One region of the Palleronia sp. THAF1 genome, then DNA from elsewhere that is predicted to be linked to it. Evidence: riboswitches for the same ligand, from Rfam matches in the RefSeq annotation. Region 1 holds a riboswitch; the other holds the start of a gene.
What was found. A riboswitch is a leader RNA that binds a small molecule or an ion and turns the genes downstream of it on or off. The one in region 1 is predicted to bind thiamine pyrophosphate.

Region 2: it holds a riboswitch for thiamine pyrophosphate, as region 1 does, so the genes downstream of both, thiM (hydroxyethylthiazole kinase) here and thiB (thiamine ABC transporter substrate binding subunit) in region 1, are expected to answer to the same signal.

Annotation. Positions count from the first base shown of each region.
Region 1 covers NZ_CP045420.1:196,336-203,784, forward strand. The annotation lists gene mtnA (S-methyl-5-thioribose-1-phosphate isomerase) at 1-1,092, shown strand, start outside; gene FIU81_RS00985 (2-hydroxyacid dehydrogenase) at 1,133-2,056, shown strand; gene FIU81_RS00990 (cupin domain-containing protein) at 2,060-2,542, opposite strand; TPP riboswitch at 2,620-2,720, shown strand; gene thiB (thiamine ABC transporter substrate binding subunit) at 2,753-3,733, shown strand; gene FIU81_RS01000 (thiamine/thiamine pyrophosphate ABC transporter permease ThiP) at 3,709-5,259, shown strand; gene FIU81_RS01005 (ATP-binding cassette domain-containing protein) at 5,246-5,929, shown strand; gene FIU81_RS01010 (cytochrome c1) at 5,986-6,798, opposite strand; gene FIU81_RS01015 (cytochrome b) at 6,810-7,449, opposite strand, start outside.
Region 2 covers NZ_CP045420.1:1,659,642-1,667,090, forward strand. The annotation lists gene FIU81_RS08295 (hypothetical protein) at 1-575, shown strand, start outside; gene FIU81_RS08300 (3-oxoacyl-ACP reductase) at 808-1,572, opposite strand; gene thiD (bifunctional hydroxymethylpyrimidine kinase/phosphomethylpyrimidine kinase) at 1,575-2,381, opposite strand; gene thiE (thiamine phosphate synthase) at 2,378-2,965, opposite strand; gene thiM (hydroxyethylthiazole kinase) at 2,983-3,774, opposite strand; TPP riboswitch at 3,821-3,916, opposite strand; gene FIU81_RS08320 (TetR/AcrR family transcriptional regulator) at 4,117-4,737, opposite strand; gene FIU81_RS08325 (aldo/keto reductase) at 4,824-5,900, shown strand; gene FIU81_RS08330 (RidA family protein) at 5,986-6,393, opposite strand; gene FIU81_RS08335 (LysR family transcriptional regulator) at 6,536-7,417, shown strand.

The DNA of each region.
Region 1 (7,449 bases):
GGAGTGCCCTATCGTTCGCTTTGGTGGGACGCCGACGAGGGCGCGCTGCAGATCATCGACCAGCGCTGGTTGCCCCATGAGTTGCGCATTCAGCAGGTCGATACGCTGGACGACTACGCCGACGCCATCGTCGAGATGCGGGTAAGGGGCGCTCCGCTGATCGGAGCGACGGCGGCCTACGGCATGGCGCTGGCGATGGCGCAGGATCCGTCGGATGCGAATCTCGATGCAGCGTGGGAGCGCCTCCACGAAACGCGCCCCACGGCGATCAACCTGCGCTGGGCGCTGGATCGGTGCCGGACGGCGCTGCGCGGGACGCCTGTGGCCGACCGCGTCGATGCCGCGCTGCGCCTTGCGCATGAAATCGCGGATGAGGATGTCGAGATCAACCGCGCTATCGGCACCCATGGCCTGCAGATCATCCGCGACATCGCGGCGGCGAAGCCCGCAGGCCAGCCGGTCAACATCCTGACCCACTGCAACGCGGGCTGGATCGCAACCGTCGATTTCGGCACCGCCACCAGTCCGATGTACCAAGCGCATGACGCTGGTATCCCGATCCACGTCTGGGTGGATGAAACGCGGCCGCGTAATCAAGGCGCGCTGACCTCTTGGGAGCTTGGCAGCCACGGCATCCCGCATACCTACGTGACCGATAACGCAGGCGGGCATCTGATGCAGAAGGGGATGGTCGATCTGGTGATCACTGGCACCGACCGGACCACGCGGCGCGGCGATGTATGCAACAAGATCGGCACGTATCTCAAGGCGCTGGCGGCGCGTGACAATGGCGTGCCATTCTACGTGGCATTGCCCTCGCCGACCATCGACTGGACGGTAGATGATGGTGTCGCCGAGATCCCTATCGAAGAGCGGCGCGCGGACGAGGTGTCGCACATCATGGGTGTTCTGACAGATGGCAGCGTGGGGCAGGTGCGGGTGACACCGGATGGGACGCCCGCAGGCAATCCGGCCTTTGACGTGACACCCAATCGGCTGGTGACGGGGCTGATCACCGAACGAGGCGTATGCGACGCGACACCAGAGGGACTTGCCGGGCTTTTCCCGGATATGGCGCAAGCGGCGGAATAGGCCGCGGTCGCAAGTCAGGAACGAAACAGCGGGGGACATCATGCCTGATATCATTTCCATCGGGGCCTATCCGAAGGTCGACCGCGCGGCCTTGGCGGGCATGGGCGCCGTGCCGTTCGCGACGCTGGAGGAGGCGCTTGCCATGGATGACCGGGACAGCGTGCGGGCGATTGCCTGCATTGCCGTTCGCCTCGACGCCGCCACGATGGACGCGTTTCCGAACCTTGGCATCATCGCGAATTGCATGGTGGGCTACGATTCCATCGACGTGAAGGCGGCCCGCGAACGGGGCATTGCGGTGACCAACACGCCAGACGTGCTGAACGACGATGTGGCCGATCTGGCCGTTGCTCTGCTGTTCGCGCAGGCGCGGGGCATGGTGCAGGCGGACGCGCATGTGCGGACCGGGGCCTGGGCGACCGAGTTCTTCCCGCTGAACCGGAAAGTCTCTGGCGGCACGGTCGGTATCCTTGGTCTGGGCCGGATCGGGCAAGAGATCGCGGACCGTCTGGCGGCCTTCAAGATGGATATCCATTACTGGTCCCGCTCGGAAAAAGAGACGCCCGGCTGGACCTACCACGCCGATCCGGTCTCGCTCGCCCATGCCGTCGATTTCCTGATCGTCGCCTGCGTCGGTGGGCCGGAGACACGCGATATCGTTTCATCCGAGGTGATAGAGGCGTTGGGCAAGGACGGGGTGATCGTCAACATCTCTCGCGGCTCGACCATCGATGAGGCGGCGCTGCTGGATGCCTTGGAAAACGGGCGGCTGGCCGGGGCGGGCCTTGATGTGTTTGAGAACGAGCCGGCCCCCAATCCGCGATTTACCAAGCTGGATAACGTCGTGCTGCAACCGCACCAAGCGTCCGCCACCCACGCCACGCGCGCCGCCATGGGGCAGCTTCAGCGCGACAACATTGCAGCATTTCTGAAAGGGGAGCCGCTGCTGACGCAGGTGAACTGACGGCTATTTCTTTCCAGCGATCGGGAAGGTCAGATCGTCCATGTCGGCTACCGTCCACGGCAGGCCCGCGCTGCGGAAGATACGCTTTCCAAGACGCGGGTAGTCACCAACGTCATGCGCCGCACGCTCTCCGATCACCAGCGCGCGGAACGGCTCTGTTCCGGTGTTCTCGATATGATGCGCGGCGCCGCCTTTCGGATGTCCGATGACGTCGCCGGGACCGATAGGTATCTGCGCATCACCGATCACCATCGTCGCGGTGCCGGACAGGACATAGACGCACTCGTCTTCGTGGTAGTGCACGTGATGCTCGGTCGTCAGATCACCGGGTGACACTTCGATCAAATGCACGCCGATGCCGCTCAGGCCGGTCGCGTCACCGAGCGATTTATTCACCCGCCGCGCGCGGTCGTTCGGAGAATGGGTTTTGGCTGTGCCTTCCATCGCGGCGATGGCATCGGCGGTCAGCACATGGATGTCTTTCATCTTCATCCCTCCTTTTTTTGCGTCGCTTCGCTTCTACCGCGAACCGCTTGCCCTGACATCCTGAACGGCTTACCTCTCGCATCACCTCGGGGCGCCCAAGCTGGGCTGAGACGCGTGATGCGGACCCGTTGAACCTGAACCGGTTAGAACCGGCGGAGGGAAGGTACATGGCCCAAGCGCCGCCTTTCCCACCCCGAATTGGAGAATGCGATGCGCTACTACGCCCCCCTCGCCCTTTTGCTCGCCGCGCCCGTCGCGGCACAGGACCGCCCCGTGCTGGAGGTCTACACCTACGACAGTTTCGTCACCGAATGGGGCCCCGGTCCGGCCATCGAAGAGGCGTTCGAGGCGACCTGCGCCTGCGATCTGCGCTTTACCGCTGCGGGTGACGGCGCGGCGCTGCTGTCACGGCTGAAGCTGGAAGGCGCGCGGACGGATGCGGACGTGGTCGTCGGGCTGGATTCGAACCTGATGCAAGAGGCGGGCGAGACCGGCCTGTTCGGCGCATCCGGTTTGGCGGATGTAAACTGGGATCTGCCGATCGCGTGGGAGGATGACACCTTCGTGCCGTTCGACTGGGGCTACTTCGCCTTCGTCCACCGCGCTGATTTCGATGCGCCGACGGATTTCCGGGCACTTGCCGAAAGCGACACGTCCATTCTGATCCAGGACCCACGCTCGTCCACGCCGGGACTTGGTTTGCTGCTATGGGTCAAGACGGCCTACGGCGAAGAGGCAGAGGCGATCTGGGACGGGCTGGCGGACAATATCGTGACGGTTACGCCCGGATGGTCTGAGGCCTACAACCTGTTCCTTGAAGGCGAGGCGGACATGGTGCTGAGCTACACGACCTCGCCCGCCTACCATCTGATCGCAGAGGAAGACGAGGGCTTCACGGCGGCTGCGTTCGATGAGGGCCACTATTTGCAGGTCGAGGTCGCGGCGGCGGTCGCGTCATCGGACCAGACGGAACTGGCGCAGGATTTTCTTGCGTTCCTCAGCAGCGGTGAAGCGCAGAGCATCTTGCCCACAACCAACTGGATGTATCCCGCGAAGACACCCGAAGGCGGGCTGCCCGCTGGTTTTGACACGCTGATCGCCCCTGAAGTCGCACTACTGGTGCCCGCGTCCGAAACGCCCGAGACGACCGACGCCGCATTGGCAGAATGGCTGACCGCGCTGGGCCGCTGACGCTTGCGGGGCTGACCGCCGGGGCGCTTGTCGTTGCCTTGGTGGTCGGCTCTCTGGCGGCGGTGGCTTGGCGCGCGGGCGACGGTGCGCTGGGGCCGGGCGACTGGGGCGCGGTGCGCTTCACGCTGTGGCAGGCGGCGCTTTCAGCGGGTCTTTCGATCATCTTGGCGGTGCCGGTGGCCCGCGCGCTGGCCCGTCGTCGGTTTCCGGGGCGCGCGGCGGTGGTCACGCTGCTGGGCGCGCCGTTCATCCTGCCGGTGATCGTTGCGATCCTTGGCCTGCTGATGGTCTTCGGACGCGCAGGCTGGATCAATGATGCAGGCGGTGCGCTGGGCTTGCCGCCGGTGTCGATCTACGGCGCACACGGGGTGATCCTGGCCCATGTGTTCTTCAACCTGCCACTGGCGGTGCGCCTGATCCTGCAAGGCTGGCAAGAGGTGCCCGCCGAAAGTTTTCGCCTGGCCGCGAACCTTGGCTTCGGGGCGCGCGACATGTTTCGGGTGATCGAATGGCCGATGCTGCGCGCCGTACTACCGGGCGCCGCACTGGTGATTTCCCTGATCTGCACCTCCAGCTTTGCTGTCGCTCTGGTCCTTGGCGGAGGGCCGCGCGCGACGACAATCGAACTGGCGATCTACCAGGCATTTCGCTTCGATTTCGACCTTGGCCGCGCCGCACTGTTGGCCGGGCTGCAACTGGGCGTAACGGTCGGGGCCGGATTGCTGGCCCTGCGTCTTTCGGTGCCACAGGCGATGGGCGCCGGGCGGGGCAGGGTGGTGGCGCGTTGGGACGGTGGGCGCGGGTGGTTGGACGGCGCGATCATTGCGGCGGCGATCCTGTTTCTGGCTTTGCCGCTGTTGGCGCTGACCGTGCGCGGACTGCCGGAGTTGCTGTCCTTGCCCGCGTCGGTTTGGAGCGCTGCGGGCCGCTCGATCTGGGTTGCGGCGCTGTCAGCGGTTCTGTGCCTTGCCTTGTCGTTGGCGATTGCCGTGGCGGCGCAACGCTTGGCGGGGCGGCGCGCGCGCGGGTTGGAGCTGGCCGGGATGTTGGGGCTGGCGGCGTCTCCGCTGGTGCTGGGCACGGGGCTGTTCATCCTGATCAATCCGTGGATCAGGCCCGACAGGGTGGCGCTGGTAATGACCGCTTTGATCAATGCCGTCGCGGCGATGCCATTCGCATTGCGCGCGCTAGTTCCCGCCGTAGCCCGGATCGAGGCGGATTACGGCAGGCTTGCCGACTCGCTGGGGCTGACGGGTTGGGCGCGGTTGCGACGGCTACTGTTGCCACGCCTGCGCCGACCATTGGGTTTCGCGGGCGGACTGGCGGCGGCGCTTTCGATGGGTGACCTTGGGGTCATCGCGCTGTTCGCCTCGGCGGATACGGCGACTTTGCCGTTACAGCTGTACAGGTTGATGGGGGCGTATCGGATGGACGCGGCAGCCGGGGCGGCGCTTTTGTTGTTGGCGCTAAGCCTCGCGGCCTTCTGGCTGCTGGACCGCGGAGGGCGAATGGATGCTGACGCTTGATCTAACCGTACGGCAGGGCGACTTCGCGCTGCGCGCAGACTGGTCCGTGCCGAAGGGCGTACAGGTTGCCGTCATGGGGCCGTCGGGGGCCGGAAAGTCGACGTTGGTGTCGGTAATTGGTGGGTTCTTCGACGCGGACGGCAGCATCATCTGGGATGGTGCGCGGATTGATGGGCTACCGCCGGGAAAACGGCCCGTAGCGACGCTGTTTCAAGACAACAACCTGTTCCCGCACCTTACGGCAGAGCAGAATGTGGCGCTGGGCGTGCGCCCCAGCGGACGGTTGTCAGACGCGGAACGGCGCGCGGTGAAGGAGATGCTGGCGACCGTCGGCTTGCCAGATTTGGGCGCGCGCAAACCGGGCGCATTGTCCGGTGGGCAACAGGGCCGAGTCGCCTTGGCGCGTGCGATGATGCAGGATCGTCCCATCCTGTTGCTGGATGAGCCATTCTCGGCGCTGGGTCCGGCGCTAAAATCCGAGATGATTGATCTGGTCACGCGGTTGGCGTCCGAAGGCGAGCGTACGGTGCTGATGGTGACGCACGATCCTGAGGACGCGCGACGTATGGACCAGACGGTGCTGGTGGCAGACGGAGCAGCTCACCCACCGGCACCGACTGGGCTGCTGCTGGACGATCCGCCAGAGGCGTTGCGCGCCTACCTTGGCTGAAATGAAAAGACCCGCGGGGGATGCCGCGGGTCTTTGATCTTTGTCGGTAGTTCGGATCACTCGGCTGGGACGCCGTCCTTTACCTTGCGCTTATGCGGCGCCCAGATGCGCTTGTTCGTCAGGTACAACAGCACCGCCAAAACGGACAGCATCAGCACACCTGCAAAACCGGCGCGCTTGCGAGCGGCGAGCTTTGGCTCTGCGGTCCACATCAGGAAAGCAGCGACATCTTGTGCGACCTGTTCCGTGGTCGCTTCCGTGCCGTCTTCATAGGTAACATCGTCGCCATAAAGCTGTGGCGGCATTGCGATCCAACCACCGGGATAGGCCGTGTTTTCGTAAAGGATCGCGCCGGCTTGCTCCATCTGCTCGCCGGTGTAGCCTTCGAGCAGCGATGTGATGTACTCCGGGCCGCCCATACCGTTGACCAGCTGGCTGATGCCAAGACCATAGGGGCCGTGGAAACCAGCACGCGCTTTCGCCATCAGCGACAGGTCGGGCGCGTTCGACAGCGAGGACTGCGGGAAGTGGTCCGTCGGAACGGCGGTGCGAAAGTCACCTTCGCCGTCCAACAGAGCCTCGTCGAACACCTCGTACTGTGCGGCATAGGCGCGGACCTGATTTTCCGGCAGGCCGGGGCCGCTTTCATCTCCGAGTGTGCGATACGGCACGTATTGCAGGCCGTGGCAGGCGGAACAGATCTCGGTGAAGACCTGCAGGCCGCGCTGCAACTGGAACTGGTCATAGGTGCCGAACGGACCTTCGAACGAGAAGTCGTAGTCGTAGACATGACCTTCGCTGCTGGCGGCCTGCGCCGCCCCGGACAAGCCGAGGGCGATCGCGATCGAGAGGGTAAGTTTCTGGATCATCTTGCTCTCTCTCATTCGGCGGGGTTGACGACGGTCGAAGTGCCGCCGGTGCTGGAGGAATAATGCGTCGCATAGTCCTCTTCGATGGTGGTGGGTTGCGGCAGCGGTTTTTCGAAGACGCCCAGCAGCGGCAGGATCACCAGGAAGTAGGCGAACCAGTAGGCCGAAGCGATCAGCGAGATCGTGGCATAGGGCTCTTCCGCGGGCATGGCGCCGACCCACATCAGGACGAAGAAGTCCACGAACAGCAGGGCGAACCACCACTTGAACATCGGGCGATAGCGACCCGAACGGACCGACGAGGTGTCGAGCCACGGGGCCAATGCCATCACCGCGATGGCACCGAACATCGCCAGGACACCGAAGAACTTGGCGTCGACGATGCCGCCGGTCACGAAGCTGGCGATCTGGACGACCCAGACTTCAGCCGTGAAAGCGCGCAGGATCGCGTAGAACGGCAGGAAGTACCATTCGGGCACGATGTGTGCAGGCGTCGCCAGCGGGTTCGCTTCGATGTAGTTGTCGGGGTGACCCAGGTAGTTGGGCATGAAGCCGACGATGGCGAAGAAGACGGCCAGGATCACGGCCAGCGCGAACAGGTCCTTGATCACGAAGTAGGGCCAGAAGGGCAGTGTGTCTTTCGCGGCGTCT
Region 2 (7,449 bases), 1.5 Mb from region 1:
TTCACTGCCTTGGGCTTGGGGCGTCGGCCATGTTGCCTCTCGTTGCCGCAAGCTTCGATGACGGGATCGGGCTTTCGACGGATGCAACAAGCCCCATCCACGACGCGATACGCGACCAAGTCTTTTACGAGCTGGCGTCGAAAGGCCAGCGCGTTTCGACTAGTGCGATTGCGAACCGTGAGGTCCGTGATGCCCCGTGGAAGTTTGAAAGCCCTTTCGAGCAACGATTCAGGGAGACGTTCGGCCATGATGTCGATGCCGCTAAGGCATGGTGGCGCGCCAATGGCGAGCCGCAGATCATCCGTGATCATCTTCGGTCCGAGACCGAGCTAAACGAGGCACTGCCGCTTCTCGCAGAAGCCGAAAGCGAGGCCCGGCGGCGTGGCGAACGGGTGCGCGTCGCAGCGAACCACTGGACCATAGGAGAACTTGCAGCGGTGTTCTCTGTGTCGTTGGACAGACGTATCCAAGCACGCGCCGCCATGAGTGGAATTGAAATGAGCGGAAGCGCCTCGATCGCCCGAGGAACGGAAGCCGCAGGCGCGATACTAGATGCTATCGGGGAAATTGGGTGAATAAGGGGTCTGATCTGGCCAGGAGCAGAGTCGTATCATAAGGCGTTGCAGACCTTCGCCGCGCTACGTATGCAATCGTAAGATGCGGACATTCCTGCCGTTCGCTACGGTTGCGAAAGTTCGCCTCGTGCTGGCGCAGCGGAGGTCACCTTGGGCGGAATGCGGACATTCGCCGCAGCTTGCACCAATGTCCGCTACGAGATTTTGAAGAGATCGAGCATGCTGCAGATTGTCAGTCACACACCAATCCACCATCGACCACCAACGTCTGACCGGTCACCGCGCGTGACCACGGCGATGCGAAGAATAGCACCGCATCGGCTAAATCTTCAGGCGAAGTGACGCGGCCGAGCGGTGTCAATTCAGCGATCGTGTCGAAAACGGCCTCGGGTGTCGCCGCGCTTGCGTCGGTGGTACGCAACAATCCACCTGCCACCATGTTCACTCGGACCCCGAGCGGGCCAAGGTCCTTTGAAGCGGTCCGCGTAAACGCCATCAGCGCGGCCTTGGCTGCGGTATAGTCGTGATAGGGCACAACAGGGTTCTGCACGAGGTTGGAGCCGATCGTCACGACGCTGCCTCCGCCCTCTGCTTTGAAGTGGGGCAGCATCGCCTGTATGGAATGTAGCGCGCCGCCCACGGCGACTTCGGCCTGCTGCGCAATGGCGGGCCACCCCAGGGTGTCGAGCTTGGCCCGGTCGTCGCCATTGAACGAGAAATCCGCCAACGCATTATGCACGAGGGTCGTTGGCGGACCGAGCCGGTCGGCGACCTCAGCCACCATCGCGGTGACGGCTTCGGCATCCGTGACATCTGCTGCGAAGGCCATGGCGTGCGGGCCGACCTCGCGGGCCGGAGCCTCAGCCTGTGCAGCGCTGTTTCGATAGTTTATCGCCACTCGCGCCCCTTCGTGAGAGAATGCGCGGGCGACGGCGGCGCCGAGACCGCGCGCCGCGCCGGTGATCAGGACAGTCTGGTTTTCGAGTTCGCAAGCCATGGTCAGAATGTCTCCGGATAGAACGCGTGGAAATGGTGGACGGGGCCGTGACCAGAGCCGACGGTCAGATCGCCTGAGCGGAGGATGGCCGTCGCGATGTAGGATTTCGCACGCCGCACGGCCTCGGGTAGTGGCAGACCTTGGCCCAGTTGCGTTGCCAGCGCTGAGGACAGCGTGCAGCCGGTGCCGTGGGTGTTGCGCGTGGCATGGCGCTGGCCCTCGACCCAATAGGTGTCATCCGCGGTCAGGAGCAGATCGGGACTGTCGCTACCGGCGAGATGCCCGCCTTTTATCAGAACCGCCGATGGCCCCATCGCCAGTAACGCTTTTGCCTGTACCTCCATTCCTGATCGGTCCGTTGCCGTATCGGTGTCCAGCAGATCCGCGGCCTCGGGCAAATTCGGGGTAATGACCGAAGCAAGCGGCATGAGGCGGTCGCGTAGAGCGGCAACGGCCTCGGCCGCCAGCAAGCGGTCGCCACCCTTGGCGACCATGACCGGGTCCAGAACCACGGGCGCGGTCAGCCCCGAAAGCGCCGCGGTCACGGCCTCGATGATCGCTGCACTGCCAAGCATGCCGATCTTTACCGCATCGATGGAAATGTCGTCGCGGATGGCGGCGATTTGGGCAGTCACCATGTCGGGGTCCATCAGCGTGACGGCGCGCACCCCCTTCGTGTTTTGCGCCGTCAAAGCCGTGATTGCCGACATGCCATAGCCGCCATTGGCCGAAATGGCCTTCAGATCGGCCTGGATGCCAGCGCCGCCCGAGGGATCGGAGCCTGCGATGGAAAGGATGTTGGGGATCATTTTTGCTTCCATGCGTCGACGAGGGCGCGGGTCGCTGTCTCGGGATCCGCAGCGCGGGTCACAGCCGAGACGACAGCCATGCCAGACGCGCCCGCCTGTTTCAGAATGGCGATGTCGCGGATGGACAGCCCGCCGATTGCGAGTGTCGGCACAGGTGCTGCCGCGACGATACGGGTCAGCCCCTCGGGCCCGATGGGAGCGGCGGCATCTGGCTTGGTCGCGGTGGCGCGAAAGGGTCCCGCACCGATATAATCAATGCCGTCGGGAACGCGCGCGCATTGCGCAACGGTGTCGATGGAGATGCCCAGCAGGGCATTCGGTGCGATCCGGTCGCGCGCGCGCAGCGGGTCGCCGTCGTCTTGCCCGATGTGCAGATCAGCGCCCGTCGCGCGCGCCACTTCGACCCGATCGTTGACGAAGACACGCACGCCCATCGGCGCAAGCGTTTCGATCAGTGCATCGGTCATACGAGCCAGTTCGGCGTCGGAGGCGGTCTTGTCCCGGATCTGCACCGCCCATGCCCCACCGCGGGCGGCGGCCATGGCTTGGTCGCGCACCGGGGTCGGGGCGGTGGGGTCGGTCACAACATAGACTGGGCCAATCACGCAAAGACCTCGATCCGCGCGGCGGCGTCCAGCACCTCAGGCGTAAGATCATAGAGGGCGTCAAGAAACGCCACCTGAAAGCTGCCCGGTCCCTGTGCCTTTTGGCCCGCGACCTCGCCTGCGATCCCGTAAGCCGCCAACGCCGCGACGGTGGCCTCGAAGCCGGGCTGGCCAATGCAAAAGGCCGCGATGACCCCGTTCAACGAGCAGCCCATGACCGTGATCCGTGCCATCATCGGGTGGCCGTTACAAACGCGCGCTGCGCGCGTGCCGTCCGTGACAAAATCGACCGGGCCCGAAACGGCGACAATGCCGCCGGAGCGCCGTGCCAGCACGCGCGCCGCATCCTCGGCGGCATCCACGCTGTCGCCGGCATCCACCCCCCGCGCAGCCCCGCCGATACCCGCCAGAGCGAGGATTTCCGATGCATTGCCACGCACCACGGTGGGTTTCAGGTCAAGCAACTTGGCCGATAGATCTTGCCGGAACCGCGTGGCAGCCACGCCGACCGGGTCGAAAACCCAGGGACGGCCCGCTTCGCCCATGACTGCGGCCGCATCCTGCATGGCAACACCCCAGTCGGGGTCAGCAGTGCCGATATTCACGGTCAGTGCCTGCGCCAGTACGGCAAACTCGGCGGCTTCCTCGCGCGCATGCACCATGGCGGGTGAAGCGCCTATGGCCAGGAGGACATTCGCCATTACGTTCATGGCGACGTAGTTGGTGATGTTGTGAACAAGCGGCTTGGCCGTAAGCACGGCGCTCAGGTATGATCCTGGGGTCTGCATTGTGCCTCCTTTTTCTTCGGAGGCACGAAAGACGTAAACCCTCAAGGGGTTCATCTCCGCAACTTCCTCCGCCGGCATGATCCGGGTCAGGTTCAAAGGGTGCTTCTCAGCCCGCGCATTGCGGACGCCCCTGTTGTCATGGCAAGGGTTGCACGATGATGAACGGAAAACAAGGCAGGCAGAAGTTCGCTGGCCTGACCAAGAGTGACCGCATTGGGCCGTGAGCAACGTGTGGTATGGCCAGTCACGTCCCACTCCCGCTGCACCGCCGCAGATCTGCTTCGAATCCTCAATGCTTGTTGCTGCGACGAGGACTTCGTCCGCTTTGCGCGGCGATGATCATCACGCCCCCTGACTTTGCCAGCCCGCCATCGACGCATGGGCAACCGCCAGCAGGGTTTCCCGATCGGCTCCGTCACGCGCGAGAACGGACATGCCCTGCGTCACTGCGAGAGCGAGGTCGGCGAGCACCTTTGATCGTGTGGATGGCGGCAGGATTCCCCGTTCGATGTCGCTCTCGATCCGTTTGACGATGATCGACCGGATGACGCACCGTTCCTGCGCCGCAGCTTCTCGAACATCGGATGCATTCTTCGAGCCGGTGGCCACGGCACTGGCGAGCAAGCATCCCCGCGGGGTCGCTTCGCCCGTGAAGAGCCGCGCCGCATTTTCGATCATGTCCGCCACGGCATGTCGCGCTGTCGGCGCGTCGGCGAACGCTTTCTCTAGGTCGTCGGGATCGCCCGCGTAGCGCTTCATGGCTTCGAGAAACAATCGCTTCTTGTCGCCGAAGGCTGCGTAAATGCTGGGCGCCGTCACCCCCATCGCTGCGGTCAGGTCACTGATCGAGGTGGTCTCGTAGCCGCTTTCCCAGAACGCGAGCATAGCCTTCTCGAGCGCAGCGTCGCGATCAAAGGACAGGGGACGGCCGGTCTTGCGGCGGGCTGTGACGGGATCTTTCATAATGGTCACTAATAAAGTCGTTGACGCAGGCGCTCAAGGTCTTCATGTGATTTCGTAACGATCAATATGTAACGCGGAGCTAACCCATGTCCCTCACCGATTACCGTGCCCTCGGGCGATCCGGCCTTGTCGTCAGCCCGCTATGCCTCGGCACGATGACCTTCGGCCCTGGCGAGTGGGGTGCGGACGAAGCGGCCTCGCGCGAGATCTTCAGCGCCTACCGAGACGCGGGCGGCAATTTCGTCGATACCGCCGACATCTGTTCCGGCGGCGCGAGCGAAGAGCTGGTCGGCAAGTTCATCCGCGAAACCGGGTCGCGCGACGATATCGTCCTGGCCACCAAGTTCGGCTTCAACGGATCGAGCAGCCCTTTGACGGCCACACGAGGCCGCGGGGGCAATCCCCATGCAGGCGGCGCAGGATCAAAGAACATTCACCGTGCGCTGGACGCATCTCTGAAACGGCTCAGCACCGACTATGTCGACCTCTACTGGATGCATATCTGGGATGGCGTCACACCGGTCGAAGAGGTTGTGCAGACGTTGGGCGACTTGGTGCGCGCCGGCAAGATCCGCCACTACGCGTTTTCCGACATGCCGGCATGGGTCGCGATGAAGGCCGCGACCATCGCGTCCGAGCGCCGAGTGCCCGGTCCGATCGCCATGCAGGTGGAATACTCGCTGGTCGCGCGGGACGTAGAGGCCGAGCACTTCCCCGCCGCTCGTGACGGCGGAATGGGCGTGATGCCCTGGAGTCCGCTGGCCGGCGACTTCCTGACAGGAAAATACAGCCGCGACGACACCGCCGATACCGGCCGGCTCAGCGGTGCCAATCCGTTTGGAGACAGCAAGTTCAAGGATCGCAACTGGGCCATCCTCGATACGCTCCGGGAAGTCGCGTCTGAGCTTGGCTGCGAGCCGGCACGGGCGGCACTCGCCTGGACCATGGCACGGCCGGGGGTTGCCTCGACGCTCGTCGGCGCGCGGACGGTCGCACAGCTGACCGGCAACATCGCGGCGGCCAGCATCAGCCTGAGCGACGAGCAGATGAGCCAGCTGAGCGACGCCAGCGCGCCGCCCCCCGGTTTCACTGCATCACTCGCGTCCCCCATGATCCGGAAGATGCTCTACGGCGGGCATGAGGTTACGGCTTGGGGTGAATAAGAAATACCGCGCATGCGGGACGAAACGCGAAGCGGACACCTCGCGTGTGACTGTCCCCCTCCATTAAAGAGGGACAGAGCACCGATCACGCGGGGAGGCTGACGACCATTTCGATTTCAAGCTGGAACTCTGGCGCTGCCAGCGCGGACACGCCGATGCCTGTCAGGCTCGGTTGCGCCCCGTTTAAAAACGCGGCGAGCCGGGTCATGACGACCTCCTGCGTCTCCGGGCGCAGGTCGGTCATGTAGATCCGCATCTGCGCGATCTGCCGCGGTCGCGCGTCCAACGCCACCAGTGCGTGAGAAAGGTTTTCTACCACGATGTCAGTCTGCTCTTCGAGGTCGGCTGGCACCGCTTCCCCGTTGTGCCGCCACGGGACCTGACCCGAGACGAAGGCGAGTGGGCTCGGCGGGATCACCGAGATCTGGGAATAGCCGACGCGCCCCGCGTCGGGCAGCGTCGTCGGGTTCATGCGGGTGAGTGAGATGGCCATTAAAGGTCCTTTTCCTGGCTTTGGCTGTCGGGATGACAAGCGTCTTGCAAGCCGGTACCTAAGACCGCGATCCGCGAATGGAGTTCGCCGCTGTGACGAAGATTGTGCGCCATTGACCCGTGCCGCGCTGAATGGTACGCGCGTGGACGAAATCCTGACCTTCCTCGCGATCGTCGAGACGGGGAGTTTCGTTTCGGGCAGTCGGAGCATGGGCCTGTCGCGATCCGCCGCCGGCAAGGCCCTTTCGCGGCTCGAGGAACATTGCGGGGTGAGGCTGTTGAACAGAACCTCGCGCGCTCTGAGCTTGACCGAAGAAGGCCGGCGGCTTTACGCTCAGGGGGTCGAGCTTCGCAGCACGCTCGATGCTGTCGGCGCCCGGTTCGTGGGCGACGGCGGCGATCCGCGCGGAGAGCTCCGCATCAGCGCACCGGACGCCCTCGGGCGTCGGCTCGTGCTGCCGGTGGTTAAACGGTTTCTTGAGAGATGGCCGGAGGTGCAGGTCGAGATGAGCCTGTCGGATACGGTGACGGACCTCGTCTCGGACGGGGCGGACCTTGCCGTGCGGATCGGTGTGCGGCTGCCGAACCCCGGTCTGATCTGCCGGACCCTTAGGCAGGAACCTTTGGTGCTCTGCGCCAGCCCCGCTTACCTCTCCCGCACTGACGTCCCGACGCGGGTAGAACATCTGAGTCGACATGATCTGCTGATCCATGCCAGCCAGAACATGCGGCAGACCTGGCAGCTGAAGGAAGCCGACGGCACATGGGTGCGGGCCAGCGGGCGCTCTCGCCTGCGGCTCGATTCCGGTGAAGCGCTGAGAGAGGCCGCGTTGGCGGATATGGGGGTCGCGTTGCTGCCTGAGAGCATCGTTCAAAGCAACTTGGCGGATGGGCGGCTGAAGAGGATCTTGCCTCAGCGCGACACGGGGACGGTCGAGATTCTGGCACTCTATCCGCACAAGCGCATGCTCGAGTCGAAGGTGCGTCACTTCGTGGATATGATCGCTGCGGATCTCGCAATATGAACCGTGCTTCGACCGGATCTGGAGCGACGCGA